4 regions of the Micromonospora sp. SL4-19 genome follow, and region 2 is predicted to be linked to each of the others. Evidence: riboswitches for the same ligand, from Rfam matches in the RefSeq annotation. Region 2 holds a riboswitch; each other region holds the start of a gene.

Evidence for each region. A riboswitch is a leader RNA that binds a small molecule or an ion and turns the genes downstream of it on or off. The one in region 2 is predicted to bind cyclic di-AMP.
Region 1: it holds a riboswitch for cyclic di-AMP, as region 2 does, so the genes downstream of both, ACNAVT_RS13720 (hypothetical protein) here and ACNAVT_RS25990 (NlpC/P60 family protein) in region 2, are expected to answer to the same signal.
Region 3: it holds a riboswitch for cyclic di-AMP, as region 2 does, so the genes downstream of both, ACNAVT_RS18020 (C39 family peptidase) here and ACNAVT_RS25990 (NlpC/P60 family protein) in region 2, are expected to answer to the same signal.
Region 4: it holds a riboswitch for cyclic di-AMP, as region 2 does, so the genes downstream of both, ACNAVT_RS18875 (transglycosylase family protein) here and ACNAVT_RS25990 (NlpC/P60 family protein) in region 2, are expected to answer to the same signal.

The regions. Positions count from the first base shown of each region.
Region 1 is NZ_JBLROB010000008.1:104,028-108,447, reverse strand. It holds gene ACNAVT_RS13730 (HelD family protein) at 1-1,167, shown strand, start outside; gene ACNAVT_RS13725 (cation diffusion facilitator family transporter) at 1,310-2,224, shown strand; cyclic di-AMP (ydaO/yuaA leader) riboswitch at 2,369-2,501, shown strand; gene ACNAVT_RS13720 (hypothetical protein) at 2,506-3,576, shown strand; gene ACNAVT_RS13715 (hypothetical protein) at 3,684-4,229, shown strand; gene ACNAVT_RS13710 (SRPBCC family protein) at 4,231-4,420, opposite strand, start outside.
Region 2 is NZ_JBLROB010000029.1:70,932-75,351, forward strand. It holds gene ACNAVT_RS25985 (N-acetylmuramoyl-L-alanine amidase) at 1-1,837, opposite strand, end outside; cyclic di-AMP (ydaO/yuaA leader) riboswitch at 2,073-2,210, shown strand; gene ACNAVT_RS25990 (NlpC/P60 family protein) at 2,223-3,257, shown strand; gene dcd (dCTP deaminase) at 3,313-3,891, opposite strand; gene ACNAVT_RS26000 (pyridoxamine 5'-phosphate oxidase family protein) at 3,970-4,420, shown strand, end outside.
Region 3 is NZ_JBLROB010000013.1:88,902-93,321, reverse strand. It holds gene ACNAVT_RS18030 (hypothetical protein) at 1-383, shown strand, start outside; gene ACNAVT_RS18025 (hypothetical protein) at 535-1,320, shown strand; cyclic di-AMP (ydaO/yuaA leader) riboswitch at 1,608-1,749, shown strand; gene ACNAVT_RS18020 (C39 family peptidase) at 1,955-2,842, shown strand; gene ACNAVT_RS18015 (alpha/beta fold hydrolase) at 2,952-3,704, shown strand; gene ACNAVT_RS18010 (CDP-glycerol glycerophosphotransferase family protein) at 3,712-4,420, opposite strand, start outside.
Region 4 is NZ_JBLROB010000015.1:2,873-7,292, forward strand. It holds gene ACNAVT_RS18865 (M4 family metallopeptidase) at 1-1,012, shown strand, start outside; gene ACNAVT_RS18870 (YbaB/EbfC family nucleoid-associated protein) at 1,148-1,609, opposite strand; gene ACNAVT_RS18875 (transglycosylase family protein) at 1,789-2,463, opposite strand; cyclic di-AMP (ydaO/yuaA leader) riboswitch at 2,463-2,635, opposite strand; gene ACNAVT_RS18880 (LLM class flavin-dependent oxidoreductase) at 2,911-4,420, shown strand, end outside.

The sequences.
Region 1 (4,420 bases), on a different contig from region 2:
CGGCTGGGGCGGGCCGAGCTGGACGCGATCCGGGATCGGGCGCTGCCGCGCGGCGCGCGCCGCAACGAGGTGCGCCGGGTCGGCTTCGACGCCGTCCTCGCCGCCCTGTACGCGCAGGCCCGCGGGCTGCGGATCGGCGGGCTGCCGGAGCAGCCCGCGTTCGAGGACGAGATCATCGACCGGCCGGAGTTCCGCGAGTTCCTCAAGGCCTGGTGGCCGCGGCTGCACCCGCGGCACGTGCTCGGCTGGCTGGCCCGCCCCGAGCGGCTGCGCCGGTACGCCGGGGGGCTCCTCGCCGGCGGCGAGATCCGGCTGCTGGCCGAGGCGTACCGGACCCTGGACACCGAGGGCCTGACCATCGCCGACATCGCCCTGCTGGACGAGCTGGACGCGCTGCTCGGCAAGCCGGTGAAGCGGGCGAAGCCGAAGCGCGACCCGTTCCAGCTCGCCGGGGGCGTGCGGGAGCTGAGCACGTTCGCCGACCGGCAGCGGGCGGCGCGGGCCGCCGCGCGGGAGCGCCCGGAGGACTACCGCGACTACGCCCACGTGGTGGTCGACGAGGCACAGGACGTCTCGCCGATGCAGTGGCGCATGATCGGCCGGCGGGGCCGGTTGGCCTCCTGGACGGTGGTGGGCGACCCGGCGCAGACCGCCTGGACGGGCGACCCCGGGGAACTGACCCGCGCCCGTGACCAGGCGCTGGGACGGCGCCGCCGGCACCGGTACGAGCTGACCACCAACTACCGGAACTCGGCGGAGATCTTCGCGGTGGCGGCGGCGGAGATCCGTCGGCGCTACCCGGATCTGGCGCTGCCCACCGCGGTGCGCTCCACCGGGGTGCCGCCGGTCGAGCGGACCGTGGCCGCCGCCGAACTGCCCGCCGCGACCGTGGCCGCGGCCGGCGCCCTGCTCGACGAGGTCGAGGGGACGGTGGGCGTGATCACGCCGGTGCCGCGCCGGGACGAGGTCGCCGGCTGGCTGGGCGACCTGGGCGGCACCCGGCTCCAGGTGGTGACCAGCCTCCAGGCCAAGGGTATGGAGTACGACGGCGTGGTGCTGGTGGCGCCGAGCGAGATCCGGGCCGACCCGGAGTCGGGCGTACGGACGCTCTACGTGGCGCTCTCCCGGGCCACCCAGCGCCTCACCACGCTCGACCCGGTCGGCTGACGACGGCTCCTGATTCGCGCGACGGCAGACGCCCCGAGCCGGAGTCGTCGGAGCGGTCCGTCTCCGCGTCCGTTCACTTGCACACATAGCGATGTGAGCATAGATTGGGTCCGGCCGGGGCGCGGGACGGAAGGGTGTGGGCGTGGGCGCAGGTCATGACCACAGCAGCGCGGCGGCCAACGCCGCGCACCGCCATCGTGGTCGACTCTGGGCCGCGTTCGCACTGCTCACCGCCCTGATGGTGGTCGAGGCGGGGGCCGCGTTCGGCACCGGCTCGCTGGCCCTGCTCTCCGACGCCGGGCACATGTTCACCGACGTGCTCGGCATCGGCATGGCGCTCGCCGCGATCACCGCCACCCGGCGAGCCGACACCGATCCACAACGCACCTTCGGGCTCTACCGGCTGGAGGTGCTGGCCGCGCTCGCCAACGCGGTGCTGCTCGGCGGCGTCGCCGCCTACGTGCTGGTCGAGGCGATCCGCCGGTTCGGCAAGCCGCCGGAGGTGCTCGCCGGGCCGATGCTCGCCGTGGCGGTGCTCGGCCTGCTCGCCAACGTGGCCGCGTTCGCGCTGCTGCGGACCGGCGCGCAGGAGAGCATCAACCTGCGCGGGGCATACCTGGAGGTGCTCGGCGACCTGCTCGGCTCGCTCGGGGTGATCGGCGCCGCGCTGGTCATCGCGCTCACCGGCTGGCGGTGGGCCGACCCGTTGGTCGCCGTCGCGATCGGGCTGTTCATCCTGCCGCGCACCTGGCGACTGGGGCGGGCCGCGCTCCGCATCCTGGTCCAGGCCGCGCCGGAGCACCTCCAGGTGACCGCGGTGCACGACCGGCTGGCCGCGGTCCCCGGCGTCGCCGAGGTGCACGACCTGCACGTCTGGACGCTCACCTCCGGAATGGAGGTGGCGTCGGCGCACCTGACCATGGCACCCGGCGCGGAGGTGGGCGAGGTGCTGGCCGCCGCGCGGGCCGCCCTGCACGAGGACTTCCGGATCGACCACGCCACGTTGCAGATCGAACCCGGAACGTCGGCCGGGGCATGCGGACCCGTCGAGTGGTAATTAGGGCAATCTTAAATTCAAGTGGCTATTGTGCAGCTATGCCGGTTTTAGCCAACCACCGAGCCCCGGCCACCCGGGGCGCGGTCGGCACACCACCGGTAGGCTCGGTCGCGGTCTCCGCCGGGCGGCGTCCTCCGACGCCCGCGGGGCCCGTCGCCTAATCGCCTCAGCACGGCGAGCCGGGGAACCACGTTCCTGGGGTGCATCCGCGTCAGCGGTAGGGATCTTCCGTCCCGAACCCGTCAGCTAACCCGGTCGGCGGTTGACGGAAGGACACCTGAATGCCACCAGTGGCACCTGTACGACGGACGGCCGCCCGGTTGGCGGCCCTGCTCATCGCGGCGCTCGCCCTCGGCGTCGTGATCGCGCCGCTCTCCCCCGCCTCGGCGGCCGCCCCGGCCGGCCTGCTGGCCGCCCCTCCCGGCGACCACGAGGGCGGCACCGCGGCGCTGCGCGCCCAGCTCGACACGGCGAGCAAGGGCTGGCTGGATGCGCGAGCGGCGCTGAACCGGTCGGTGAGCCGGCAGCAGCAGCTCGCCGCCCAGCTCAAGACGATCAACGCCGAGCTGGGCGTACGCGACACCAAGGTCGGCGAGATCGCCGCGGTCGCGTACCGGACCGGGCGGCTCGGCACCGCTGCGGCGTTGCTCTCCAGCAACAGCCCGGAGGGCTTCCTGGACCGCGCCGCCGCGCTGCAACAGGTCGCCGCCCACGAGGACCGGGCGCTGCGCGACCTGATCGACACCCGGGACGAGGCCACCCAGACCCAGGCCGCGCTCAACGGCGAGATCCAGGAGCAGCGCAAGCAGGTCGCGGTGATGGCCAAGCGCAAGCAGCAGGCGGAACGCGCGCTCGAGGTGGCCAACAACCGCCCCACCACCAGCACCGGCGGCGGCAGCGTGCAGGGCACGTCCCGGGCCAACGCCACCCCCGCGCCACGCAACGCCGACGGCTCCTGGCCCGCGGAGTCGTGCAGCGTCAACGACCCGACGCCGGCCAACGGCTGCATCACCCCGCGGATGCTGCACGCCCTCCAGCAGGCCAAGGCGGCCGGGTTCACCCGGTACGTCTCCTGCTATCGGCCCAGCGGCTCGGGCGAGCATCCCAAGGGCAGGGCGTGCGACTTCGCCGCGCAGAAGGGCGGCTTCGGCGGGGTGGCCACCGGCGGCGACAAGACGTACGGCAACAACCTGGCCGCGTACTTCATCCGCAACGCCGACCCGCTCGCCGTGCTCTACGTGATCTGGTACAAGCAGATCTGGCTGCCCAGCAGCGGCTGGAAGGCGTACACCGGCGGCAACGGCGACCCGTCCAGCGACCACACCAACCACGTGCACCTGTCGGTGTACTGAGGCCGGGGTGGCCGGCCGCCCGGCGGGCCACCTACGCCCACCGACGTACGCGGGATGTCGCCGCGCGGCCCACGACGCCGCGCTCCCGAGGCACGAGCATCGAGGGCATGATCCGACTGTCGCCCGCGGGGCGCAAGGCTCTGCTCACCCTGCACCTGGTCACCTCGCTCGGCTGGCTCGGCGCGGACCTGGTGCTGCTCACCCTCGGCGTCGCCGGACTGCGCGGGGCCGACCCCCAGGTGGTCTATCCGGCCGCGGGGCTGCTGGTCACCTGGCTCTTCGCCCCGCTGAGCGTGCTGGTCTGGGTGGTCGGGCTGGCCAGCGCCCTGCTCACCCCGTGGGGCCTGCTGCGCTGGCGGTGGGTGCTGGTGAAGTTCGCGATCACCACGGCGATGCTCGGGCTGGTGCTGCTGGCGCTCAGCCCGACCGTGCGGCGGCTCGGCGAGCTGGGGCCGGACCTCACCACCCGGGACCGGCTGGACCTGGTCATCCCGCCGGCGGTCTCCAGCACCCTGCTGATCATCACGACCGTGCTGTCCACCTACAAGCCGTGGGGGCGGCTGCGCCCGGCCGCGCCGGCGAGCCGGCGTCCGGCCGACGGCTCCAGACGCGCCGAGCTGGAGGTGTCGCGAACCGCCGGGCGGCGGGGCTGACTCAGCCCGGGCGCCCCTCCAGGGTGGCGCCGAGCCGGCTGGCGAGGCCGAGGTGGGCCGCCCGGGCCTGGCGGAACGCGTAGCCGAACAGCGGCGCCGGCGCGGAGAGGGTGATCTCGACGTCGATGCGCACCACCCCGTCCGGCTCGTCCCGTAGCCGGGTGTGGTTGCGGACTGTGGTGGCGGGCTGC
Region 2 (4,420 bases):
AGGTGTACTGCAGCGGCGAGATGGCCTGGTACGGGATGGTGGCCGGGTAGGCCGCCCGCTCCGGGTAGGCGCGCCCGTAAACCGGAATGGTGGTCTTGCCCGGCTTGGGGGTCACCACGAAGCCGTTCGCCCACTTCGCCGTCGGCGCCGAGGCCGGGTTGTAGAACCACGCCTTCTGGCCGAGGTACCAGATCGCCGTCCAGTCGCCCTGGATGCCGGCGAGGGCGTACGTCTGACCGGCCGAGGCGCGGGCGCCGTGATCCTTGATGAACATGGTGTTCGGCTTGCCGTTCGGCTGCAGCCCCAGGTCATTGACCAGCGGCGCGGCCGGACTGGGTGCGGTGCGCAGGATGACCGAGGAGGAGCCGCGCAGCGGGCAGGGCTCGGCCGTCGGGGGCGCACCTTCTCCCGGTGGGAATGGAGGCTGCTGGTTGCAGCCGTAGAAGGCCGGCTGGTTGCTGGCGTACGCCGGGTCGATGGTGACCAGGCCGGTGTTCGGGGTGCCGGTGCCCTTGAACGGCGCCTTCATCAGGTCGAAGTAGTGCGACCAGTCCCAGTACGGGCCCGGGTCCCAGTGCATCCCGGCCACGTTTCCGGCGGTGATGCCGGGGACGTTGTCGTGGCCCAGGATGTGCTGCCGGTCCAGCGGGATCTGGAACCTCAGCGCCAGGTGCCGGACCAGCTTGGCCGAGGTCCGGTACATCGCCTCGGTGTACCAGGTGCCGTGACCGGCGAAGCCCTCGTGCTCGATGCCGATGGACTTGGCGTTGACGTACCAGTTGCCGGCGTGCCAGCCGACGTTCTTCGCCTTGATGTGCTGGGCGACGTAACCGTCCACCGAGCGCAGCGTGTAATGCCAGCCCAGGTAGGTCTTGTCCTGGACCAGCTTCACGCTCGGGCCGAAGTAGCCCTCGGTGTCGTGGATGACGATGTACTCGATCTTCTGCTGGGCAGGCCGGTCGCCGAGGTCGTGGTTGCCGTAGTCGCCGGAACCCGGGCCGTACTTCGCGTAGGGCGCGGGGACCCACTCGCAGGCGAGGCGGACCGGGCACTCCAGGCCGTCCGGCCGCTCGGCGCGGCGCAGCCCGAGCTTGTGCAGCCCGGACTGGTCCGGCGTCACGGTGGTGGCCACGAGGGTCACCTGCTGGCCGTCGTCGGTGGTCCGGCTGGCCCCCTGGCCGATCTGGTCGTACACCTCGTCGGCGAAGGCCGCCGCGGCGTCCTCGGTGTCCGCGCCGGAATACCGGGCCACCGCGCCGTACCAGGCCGCCGGGTCGCTGCCGGCGCCGACCGCGCCGCCGAGCGCCTTCTGGTACGACGCGAGCAGCGCCGCCCCGCCCCGGATGTTGGCGGCGGCGTCGGTGCGCAGCGTCTCCGCCGCGATGCCGGTGAGCGTGGCGGCGGCGTCGACGGTCTGCAGGGATGCCTGCGGCAGCACGTCACCGCTCGGCCGCGCCGCGATCGCGGGGTCGAGGGCCAGCGGTCGGGAGTCGTCGCCCCGGGGGTCCTCGTTCTCGTCGACGTGGGCGCTGGACGGGGTCGAGGCGACCTGCTCCGCGTCGGTCAGGTGCATCGGCCCGTAGCCGCCGCTGGTGCTCGGCTGGCCCAGGTGGGTGTCCCAACGGGACTCCAGGTACGAGACGCCGAGCAGGACGCTGTGCGGCACGCCGTACTCCGCGGCCGCCGCGGAGTACTGCTGCTGTCGGTCGGTTGGTTCGGTGGTCCCGGTGGTGAGTGGCTCGGCGGCCACCGGACCGGTGGTCACGATGGCGGTGGCCGCCGCGACGGCGGCGGCCAGCAGTATCCGTCTGCGCGAGGGCAGGCTTGAGAGGTGCATGGAACCTCCGGATCGGGATGGGGGTCACTGCTTCCTCAAGCTCACTCCGCGCATGGCTCCCGGTCAATAGCTTTCCAGGTAATGATGTGTCCCGAAAGAAATCTTCATCGCCTTGGGCGGGTTCGCGAATTTACGTACGGAGTGTCACGGCGTCGCGGGTTGCGGATTGATAACGGCGGTCCCTACTCTGGTCAATCGTCGACCGGTAGGTTCACCGTCCAACCCGGGTGGTGACGGTCGGACACCGCCGAGTCGCCTCCGGGCGAGCCGGGGACCCAGGTATCTGGGGTGAATCCGCACCGCGGTGCGGTAGGGCGGCTCCCTTCCCGCCCGAACCCGTCAGCTAACCCGGTAGGCGGTCACGCAAGAAGGAGTACGGAGCCCGGTGGCATACCATGCCCCGCGGCCACCGTCGGTCCGGTCGGTCGACCGGTCGACGGCTGCGCCGCGTTCACGCTGGTCCCGCATCACCACCGCCCTCGCCGCACTGGTCGGCACCGCCGTCGTCCTGACCGGTGGCGCCACAGCGGCCCACGCCGATCCGTCAGTCACCGAGATCGAGCGCCAGATCGACCAGGACTGGAACAAGCTCGAACCGATCATCGAACAGGTCAACGCCACCCGCGAGAGCCTCGCCGCCAAACGTAAGCAGGCCACCGCGCTGGCCAAGCAGATCGCCCCGCTGCAGGCCCAGGTCGACCAGGCCCTCGGGCAGGTCGGCGGCCTCGCCGCCGACGCGTACAAGGGTGACAACCTCTCCACGGTGAACGCGCTGCTGGGCAGCCAGTCGCCGGGCGAGATGGTCGACAGCCTGGAACTGCTTGACCGCTTCGCGCACCGCCAACAGCAGCAGGTGCAGGCCGTGGCCGACCTGCGCGACCAGTTGGCCGCGAAGAAGAAGCCGCTGGACGACATGATCAGCCAGCTGGCCCGTACCGAGGCCCAGCTCGCGGCCAAGAAGAAGCAGATCGACGCCGAGATCGCCCGGCTCCAGAAGCTGCGGCTCAAGGTGTACGGCAACGGTGGCGGCGGGCCGCTGCGCCCGGCGCCGTGCCCGGCCGGCTACCCGGGTGGTCCCGCCGGGGTGGCGGTCAAGTTCGCCTGCGCCCAGATCGGCAAGATCTACGTCTGGGGTGCCGCGGGCCCGGACCACTACGACTGCTCCGGGCTGACCATGGCGGCCTGGGACAAGGCCGGGGTCTCGTTGCCGCACAACGCGCGGCAGCAACACGACGTCACCCGGCGGGTCAGCCGCAGCGAGCTGCGCCCCGGCGACCTGGTCTTCTACTACAGCGACCTGCACCACGTCGCGATGTACGTCGGCGGCGGCTGGGTGGTGCACGCCTCCCAGTCCGGCAAGCCGATCACGATGAAACGCGTCGAGGACGGCCAGATCAACAGCTACGGCCGCCCAGGCTGAGGTGCGGGCAGGGCCCCTTCTTAGGAAGGGGCCCTGTTGGCAGCCGGCGGCTTGCTCAGCGGGTGGGCCAGGTGCGCCAATTCTGCCAGGAGCGGCTCGCGGTGGGCCCGCGCTGCCCCTGGTAGCGCGATCCGTAGACCTCGGAGCCGTACGGGTGCTCGGCCGGCGAGGAGAGCCGGAAGATGCAGAGCTGTCCGATCTTCATGCCCGGCCAGAGGGTGATCGGCAGGTTCGCCACGTTGGACAGTTCCAGCGTGACGTGCCCGGAGAAGCCTGGGTCGATGAAGCCGGCGGTCGAGTGGGTGAGTAGCCCGAGCCGGCCCAGGCTGGACTTGCCCTCGAGCCGCCCGGCGAGCTGGTCGCCCAGCGAGATCACCTCGAGCGTGGAGGCGAGCACGAACTCGCCCGGGTGCAGCACGAACGGCTCACCCTCGGGCACCTCCACCATCGAGGTCAGCTCGTCCTGCTGAACGGCCGGGTCGATGTGCGTGTAGAGGTGGTTGTTGAAGACCCGGAAGAGCTTGTCCAGGCGTACGTCGATGCTGGACGGTTGCACCAGCGTAGGCTCGAAGGGCTCCAGCGCGAGCGCGCCCGCCTTGATCTCGGAGACCAGGTCGCGGTCGGAGAGCAGCATCGGAACACCATAGCGACCAGTACGCGTGAACTGCGTGTCGGACCACATTTTCGTACGCCTGTTCGATAGAATGTCCGCATGGCTTCCTGGTCCGAATTCGCCGCCGACGAGCCCCGACTCGCCGGCGAGATCCGCCTTCTCCTGCAGCAGTACGGGCCGGGTTTCGGCTACCTCGCCACGGTCCGCGCCGACGGCGGCCCCCGGGTCCATCCGGTGTCCCCGGTCATCACCGACGACGGGCTCTACTGCTTCGTCATCGACTCGCCGAAGCGCCGCGACCTCGAGCGCGACGGCCGCTACGCGCTGCACTCGTTCCCGCCCGAGGAGAGCGACGACGAGGCGTACGTCGCGGGTCGCGTTCGCACGGTGACCGACCCGGCCACCGTGGCCCGGGTGGCCGAGATCGGCCGGGCCGCGCCACAGGTTGACTGGCGGCTGTTCGAGTTCACTGTCGACGTGGCGATGCTGACCCGGCGCGACCAGGCCATTCACCCCGGCGAGGGCCGGCCGCAGGTGCGGGTCTGGCTCG
Region 3 (4,420 bases), on a different contig from region 2:
CGGCTCCCCGCACCGCCGCCGGCCCGGTCGACACCTCGGCCCTCCGGGCCGGGCACCTCGTGGCTCCCGGCGCCGACCCGGCTCTCCGGGCCGTGATCCACTGGTCCGACCGGGCCGCCGACCCCGTCGGTCAGCGGTCGCCCTCGCCGGAGCCGCCGACCGGGGCCGGTTCGGCCGGGGCCGCGACCGGCTCCGCCGAGCGGATCGGGCCGAGGGCATCCCACACCGGCGCGGCCGGCACCGGCGAGCGGCAGGTCGTCCCGGTCGGCGCGCCGGACCCGGTGGCCCAGCGGGGCGTCGTGGTCGTTCCGGTCGACCGGCTCCGCGTCCTGGTCGGGCTGCTCCCGGCGACCGTCGGCTCCCGGGCCCCGCCCGCCCGCTGACGAGCCGGGTGGGCCTCCGGCCCGCCCTCGCCGCACCACCGAACCTCACCCCGCACCCCCTGTGGCCCGGCGGCGCCCGGTACCCGGCCGCGCCCCCGCCCCACGGGCCGTGCGGACCTCTCCACCACGCCTGTCCCGTGAGGTGCCGATCATGAAGCAGACCGTTCTCTACCACTTCCTGACCAAGGTCCCCGAGGCCGTCGCCATCTGGTCGGCCCTGCTCGTGCTCGCGCTGGGCGTGCTCGCCGCCCTGCTCGCCCGGCCGGAGCGGGACACGCCGCCCGATGTCGCCCCCGATCCGGCCGCCGAGGAGGCGGCCCGCCGCGCCGACCTGAGCCGGTACGCCGATGAGGTGGCGGTGGCCGCCAGCGGTGCCGCGCAGACCGCCCGCCGGCGCCGCGAGCAGTGGCTGGCCGCCCAGGACGCGGCCGACCGGGCCTGGCAGGGGTACGACGAGGCCGAGGCGGCGGCCCGCCGCCTCGCCGGCACCGCCGTGCTGCCCGCGCCGCGTACCCCGCGTACGCCGGCCGAGTACGCGGCCCGGGAGCGGTGGTTGCACCACGCCGCGATGGAGGCGCACTGGCGGGGCGACCTGACCGCCCGGCAACTCGCCGACGTCCTCGCCCATCGCAACGGATGGGATCCGCGCCGGCACCCGGCCGAACAGGAGATCGTTCTGGCCCGGGCGGTACGCGACGGCCGGCGGGCCGGCTGGCGGGCCGCCGCCGAACGGGAACAGCGGGCCTGGCGCGACGCCGAGCTGGCCGCCGAGGCGGCCCGCACCCTGGCCGCGGAGGCGTACGCGGCGGCCGAGGCCCTGCGGCCCGGCCGGATCCCGGTACGCCGTACCGAGCCGGCGAGCCGGGCCCGCACGTCGGTGCCGGCCGGCGCGGCCGGTGCCGGGGCCACCCGTTGGCGTCCGGCGCGGGTCGGCTGAATCGTTACGAAATTTGGGTGATCCCCGTCACGCTGGTTTCGGAAACGGTCATCCGGATCAGCTCGGACGATCGACCCCCGCAATTCAGGTAGGTCGTCCACCCGATGTCTGATTCTCGCCCGTCAGTCCCGTGATAACTGCTCGTCCCATTGAGTGAAATCAGTTACCAGCTGTTCTGGTCGACGGCGTGATTTGGATGTTTAAGCAGGTGGGAGTGCTTGGCAGGGGGCGTACCCACCGGTACTGTCGGCGCGTCCGGTGCGGTTTTCGATCGCAAGAGGCGACGCCGCTCCGACCCGCTTAATCGTGATCTTACGAACCGGGGACCCATTGCAACACGGGGGTGAATCCGCGAGCTGCGGCCCGCGGTAGGGCGTACTTCCCGCCCGAATCCGTCAGCTAACCCGGTAGGCGGCCGTGGAAGGAGTGCCATCCTCGTGCCATCGACCCCCCGATCCTCCCCCCGCCTCCACGGCGTGGTGGTGCCGTTGCTCGCCTGACCGGCGAGTCGACCACCGGTAACCGCCCCCGCAGCCCGGTCCACCGGGCTCGTCCCCTTCCCGCGGCACCCCGCCCAGGAACGCGCGTGAGCTCCTCCGCGTGTCGGGCCGGCGTGTGCCCGCTCAGGAAAACCGTGGAGGAACACGTGAAGCATCGTCTGAACCGTCAACCGCGGCTGAACCGTCAACTGCGGCGCCTCGCGACCCGGCGCTCGTACCAGATCGTCGCCGGCTCCGCCGCGGCGCTCGTGCTGGCCGGCGGGACCGGTGCCGCGCTGGCCAACGGCCACGACGCGCCCGTCCGCCAGGAGCACACGGCCGCCGTCGCCGAGCTGGCTCCCCAGCCCGCTGAGGTCGCGACCAACGGCGAGGCGCTGGCCGCCGCCGCTGCCCCGTCCCCGTCCGACTCGCCGTCCGCGTCCCCGTCCGACTCGCCGAGCGCGTCGCCGTCGGCGAAGCCCAGCACGACCAAGGCGGACCCGGACGTGACCCCCAAGGCAAAGCCGAAGCCGCCGTCGACCAAGGTCCTCGACTACAGCTACGAGGCGCAGACCGCCTACTGGAACTGCGGCCCGGCCGCGGTGCGCAACGCGCTGAGCGCGAGCGGCGTCGAGACCACCCAGGACGCGATGGCCGGCCCGCTGAACGCCGGCGAGAACGGCACCAACTCGGCCGAGGACACCACCCGCGGCCTCAACCAGATGGTCAAGGGCAGCCCGTACAAGACGCACATGATCCCCGGCCAGGCCGCGACCCCGGCCCAGATGGACCAGCTCCAGGCCGACCTGGTCAAGGCGATCACCGACGGCCGTGGTGTGGTGGTCAACATCGCGGGCTCCGCCACCGACACCGACGGCGGCTGGCACTCGTTCCCCGGCGGCCACTACATCGCCGTGGTCGGCTACAAGAACGACGGCCGGACCGCCCGGATCGCCGACTCGGCGAACCCGGCGCTCCCGTCGTACTGGATCAGCACCATCGACCTGGCGAACTGGGCGGCCACCCGAGGCTACTCGGCCTGATCCCTCGCACCCCGCTCCTCCGTCGGGCACCGGCTCCTGTGAGCCGGTGCCCGACGTCGTACCTGCCCGGTCTCGCGCGTGGTGTCCGTCCGGTGGCACACTGCGCCGTATGGCCGACGAGACGGGTACCCGCCATCTGTTGCTGCTGCACGGCATGGGCGCCACCGGCGAGGTGTGGCTGCCCTGGGCGCCGCTGCTGGAGCACCGGTGGGCGGGGCGCTGGCTCGCCCCCGACCTGGCCGGCCACGGCTGGTCGCCGCCGCTGCCGGCGTACTCCTTCGACGCGCTGGCCCGCCGGGTGCTGGAGGGGCTCGGCCCGGTGGCCGAGCGGCTCGGCCCCCGAGACCGGCTGGTGGTGGTCGGGCACTCGCTCGGCGGGGTGGTGGCGCTGGCGCTGGCCGCGCGGTCGCTGCGGTTGCCGGTGGACGCGGTGGTCGGGCTCGGCATCAAGGTCGCGTGGACCCCGGCCGAGCTGGACAAGGCCCGCGAGCTGGCCCAGCGGCCGGTGACCTGGTTCGCGAGCCGGGACGAGGCGGCCCGCCGCTACCTGCGGGTCTCCGGACTGGTCGGGCTCCTCGCACCCGACCACCCGGTGGTGGAGGCCGGGCTGCGCCGCGAGGACGGCCGCTGGCGGCTGGCCATGGACCCGGCCGCGTTCGCGGTGGGAGAGCCGCGGCTGCCGGCCCTGCTCGCCGCAACCGATGTGCCGGTGCTGCTGGCCCGGGGCGAGCAGGACCAGATGGTGACCGACGCGCAGCTCAAGGAGCTGGGTGTCCCGGTCGCCACGCTGCCGGGGCTCGGTCACAACGCACACGTCGAGGACCCGGAGGCCCTGCTCGCCCTCCTCGACCGGTACCGCTGACCACCGGTCAGGTGACGGGGGCGAGCGGCGAGCCGTCCTGGGCGGCGCGCGCGCCCGGCGGGTTCCAGTCCGCTTCGAGCTGCCGGCGGGCCGCGCCGAGGAACGCCTCGGCGTACGACTCGGCGGGGAAGTCGCCCAGGTAGCGGGTGCGGGTGGCCCAACGGTCCGCCCCCTTCGGGTCGGTGTCGAGCAGCTCGGTCAGCACCTCGTCCACGTTGGACATGTCCCGCCGCAGCACGTAACCCGAGCCGGCGAGGGGGAAGCGCTCGACGAACTGCGCGCCGTCGGCACCCATGTCGGTGACCGCGTACGGCTTGCCGGAGTAGAGGTAGTCGGAGATGACCCCGGAGACGTCCGACACCAGCGCGTCCGAGCGGTTGACGCACTCGGTCAGGCTCAGCTCGCGGCTGGCCGCCGCCCCCCACAGGTGTCCCCGGCCGGTCTTCGCCCGATCCGCCGCGAGCAGCTCGGTGAGCCGGGCCAGCTGCCGCGCCGAGGCAGGATTCTGCGCGGTGTACGGGTGGGCCCGCAGGATCACCGTCGCACCCCGGTCCAGCAGGCGGCGGATCACCGTCTCGGCCACCGGCAGGGAGCAGTAGTTCGCGTCGGCGTGGTGCCCCGTCCAGGTGGGGGTGTAGAGCACCGTCGGGTTGGTCAGCCCGCGGGCCGGCTCCCGGCGTACCTCGATCGCCTCCACCTGGGGCCGGCCGACCACG
Region 4 (4,420 bases), on a different contig from region 2:
CCCCGGCGGCATCTCCGGCAGCGGCACCCAGGAGTTCGTCGCCGACACGTTCGGCGCCGCCACCGAGTGGTTCGCCAACGAGCCGTCCACCTACGACGCGCCGGACTTCCTGGTCGGCGAGAAGATCAACCTGGTCGGCAGCGGCCCGATCCGCAACATGTACAACCCGTCGGCGCTGGGCGACCCGAACTGCTACTCCAGCAGCATCCCCAGCACCGAGGTGCACGCCGCGGCCGGCCCCGGCAACCACTGGTTCTACCTGCTGGCCATGGGCAGCAACCCGACCAACGGCCAGCCGACCAGCTCGACCTGCAACGGCAGCAAGGTGACCGGCCTGGGCATCCAGACGGCCATGAAGATCATGTACAACGCGATGCTGATGAAGACGACGGCCTCGTCGTACCTGAAGTACCGCACCTGGACGCTGCAGGCGGCGAAGAACCTCTACCCGACCAGCTGCACCGAGTTCAACACCGTCAAGGCCGCCTGGGACGCGGTCAGCGTGCCGGCGCAGTCGGGTGACCCGACCTGCTCCGGCACCACCAGCCCGCCGCCCACCGGCTCCTGCTCCGGCCAGAAGCTGGCCAACCCGGGCTTCGAGTCCGGCAACGTGAGCTGGACCGCCTCCTCGGGCGTCATCACCAGCTCCACCGGACAGCCAGCGCACGGCGGCTCGTACAAGGCGTGGCTGGACGGCTACGGCACCACCCACACCGACACCCTGTCGCAGTCGGTGACCATCCCGTCCGGTTGCCGGGCGACCCTCACCTTCTGGCTGCACATCGACACCGCGGAGTCGGGCTCCACGGCTTACGACAAGCTGACCGTGAAGGCGGGCGGCACCACCCTGGCCACCTACTCCAACGCCAATGCGGCCTCCGGCTACGTCCAGAAGTCCTTCGACATCTCGTCGCTGGCCGGCACCACCGCCACCATCTCGTTCACCGGCGTGGAGGACGTCACCCTGCAGACCTCCTTCGTCATCGACGACACGGCGGTCAACCTCTCCTGATCACGAACGAAGCGGCCGGCGGTCGTCCTCCCGACGGCCGGCCGCTTCGTCGGCTCAGCCCTGCGTGGCCGGAGGGTTGTCGGTGGACGCGGTGCAGCCTGTGCACCCGGGACCGGCACTCGGCGGGCGACCGCCTCAGGCCAGCCGATCCGCCCGGGTGCCCGCGTCGCCGCTCCGGTTGAGCCGGGCCACCACGTCCTCCATCGCCCGGCTGAAAAGCTCCATCTGCCGCACCGGCTGCTCCTGGAGCCCGCCGAGCCGCGCGGCCAGCGCGTCGACGTCGGCCCGCGCCGAGGCGCTGACCTGGGCGTCGAGGTCGGCGAGGGCCGCGTTGACGGCCACCACGATGTGTTCGCAGACCGTCTCCATCCCCACCCCGGCCAGCTCCGGGTCAACGGCGACGGACTCGAGGCGGCCGCCCTGGGCGACCACGGCGCGGACCCGGCCGCCGGCCGCCGTGCCCATGGCACGGAGCAGGTGTCCCGGGTCGCCATCGAGCTGCTCGGCGGCCCGCGAGCGCATCGAGGACAGCGCCTGCTGGGTCCTGGTGAGCAGCTCGTCGAGGCTCGCGGCCGCGGTGAACGAGTCGTTGGTCATAGCCGCGCTTTCTTCATGTCTTTCCGGAGCACCGTGACCATAGCAACCACTCCCACCCCCACCGCGTGCCCACATGCACCGAAGGGGCCTCGTTCACGGAAAGAGTGGCCACCCAGGCGGGAATGGCCACTCTCTCCGTGAAACAGCGCGGGTCGTGGGGCAGAAGCGTCCCGTGGACGTCAGCGCGTACGCAGCTTCTGACCCGGGAAGATCAGGCCCGGGTCGTCACCGACGACGTCCTTGTTGCGCTCGTACAGCGCGGGCCAGCCACCGGCGACGTCCTGCGCCTCGGCGATCTCGGACAGCGTGTCGCCGCGCTTGACCAGGTAGGTGTCCCCGCCCACGGAGTCCGGCGCGGTACGCCGATGGCTGCGTGTGGCCGGCTGGTCGCTTCGCGACGTCCGGTCCTTTGTGGCCTTCTTCCGCGGCTTGTTCGCCCCGTCCTTGTTCTTCGCCCCGGAGTCCTTGCTCGAGTAGTGCTTCGTCGAGCCGCCCTTCTTGCCGCAGACCGGCCAGGCGCCGATGCCCTGCCCGTCCAGAACCTTCTCGGCGACAGCGATCTGCTCGCTGCGGCTGGCCAGGTCGGCGCGGCTGGCGTACTTCTGCCCGCCGTAGCCGTTCCAGGTGCCCTTCGAGAACTGGAGACCGCCGTAGTAGCCGTTTCCGGTGTTGATGTGCCAGTTGCCGCCGGACTCGCACTGGGCGATGGCGTCCCAGTTCACGCTGTAAGCGCTGGCCGGCGCGGCCGGACCGAGGATGGCGGCGGCACCGGTGGCGGCCCCGACGACGAGCGCCCCGACGGCGACGCGACGCTGGGTGCTCCGTCGGTGACGTGCGACGTGTTCAGTTGCCATGTGGATTTCCTCCACGCCGACGAGGTGAGCTGTCGGGTTCGGGCCGAGGAGCCCGGCCGCACGATGGCGGCTTCACCCCGAGGTGTCGAGCACCGAGGAACGTGTGGGTCCCCCGCTCCCGCCTGAGGTCCAGGTACCGACGGCCGGCGGCGGGATTAGGCGTTACCGGCCCGTGGCGTCCGCGATCGCGAACGGCTACGACGTTAAGGACGATTTCGGACGATCGCCCACTTCTTGTGAAGTTCTTCACCCGGCCGAGCGACGGCGTCGCTGTCCGAGTTGCACGTTCCCGATGGATGCTCTACAAGCCGCGGAACCGCGTCTACGAGCGATCGTCCCTTCCAGAGCAACGCAGAGAATGCGCCCACTCTGCGGTTCGGCGATGAGCCGGGCGTACCGTGGCGAGGTCCGGTGCCGTCGCCGGGCCCTGGTGAGCAGGCGGGGGACATGACCGACCACGGGCACGAGCTGATCTTCGGGGGTTTCGTCACCCCCACCGCAGGCCGACCGGAGCAGGTGGTGGCGCTGGCCAAGCTCTGCGAGCAGGCCGGCCTCGACCTGGTCACCTTCCAGGACCACCCGTACCAGCCGGGTTTCCTGGACACCTGGACGCTGATGTCGTTCGTGGCCGCGGCGACCAGCCGGGTCCGGCTGGCCGGCAACGTGCTGAACCTGCCCCTGCGCCAGCCGGTGGTGCTGGCGCGCAGCGTGGCCAGCCTGGACCTGCTCACCGGCGGCCGGGTCGAGCTGGGGCTCGGGGCCGGAGCGTTCTGGGAGGCGATCGAGGCGGTCGGCGGACGACGGCTCACCGCCGGGCAGGCGGTCGACGCCCTCGACGAGGCGATCCAGGTGATCCGCGAGGTGTGGGACGTCGAGCGGCGCGGCATGGTCCGGGTCGAGGGCGAGCACTACCGGGTGGTCGGGGCGAAGCGTGGACCGGCGCCGGCGCATCCGGTGGGGATCTGGGTGGGCGCGTACAAGCCGCGGATGTTGCGGCTGGTCGGGCGGGCGGCCGACGGCTGGCTGCCATCGCTGGCGTACCTGCCGAAGGGGCCGGCGGAGCTGCCGGAGCTGAACGCGCTGGTCGACGAGGGCGCTGAGGCGGCCGGCCGGGATCCCCGCTCGGTCCGGCGGCTGCTCAACGTCTCCGGCCAGTTCACCCGGTCCTCCTCCGGCTTCCTGGCCGGGCCCCCTGAGCAGTGGGTCGAGGAACTGGCCGGGCTCGCCCTGGACCACGGCATCTCCGCCTTCATCCTCGGCGCCGACGACCCCACCTCGATCCAGCTCTTCGCCCAGGAGGTGGCGCCGTCGGTCCGCGAGCTGGTCGCCGCCGAACGCGCCGCGCCCGGCAGCCGCGCCAGGGCCGTCGAGGAGCAGCGCGAGGTGGTCGAGGCCGGCGGCGCCACCACGCTCGCCGTGACCCCCACCCCCGATCCGGGCGTACGGCTGACCGACCACCAGCTCTGGGACGAGTCCACTCGCCCGGTCGCCCCGCCGGCGCCGGCCGGGCACGTCTACACCCCACACGCGCAGGCCGTCGGCGCGCACCTCGTCGACGTGCACGACCACCTGCGGCAGGAGCTGACCCAGGTTCGCGACCTGCTCGAACAGGTCAAGCGGGGGGTGGTCTCCGCCGGCGCCGCCCGGGCCGTGCTCAACCAGATGACCATGCGCCAGAACAACTGGACGCTGGGCGCGTACTGCGCCGCCTACTGCACCGTGGTCACCCAGCACCACGGGCTGGAGGACAACTCCGTCTTCCCGCACCTGCGACGCTCGGACCCCGGGCTGGTCCCGGTGCTCGACCGCCTCGAGGCGGAGCACGTGGTGATCCACGACGTGGTGGAGGCTGTGGACCGGGCCCTGGTCGACCTGATTCGCAACCCGGGCGACTTCACCGACCTCCAGCAAGCGGTGGACATCCTCACCGACACCCTGCTGTCGCACCTGTCCTACG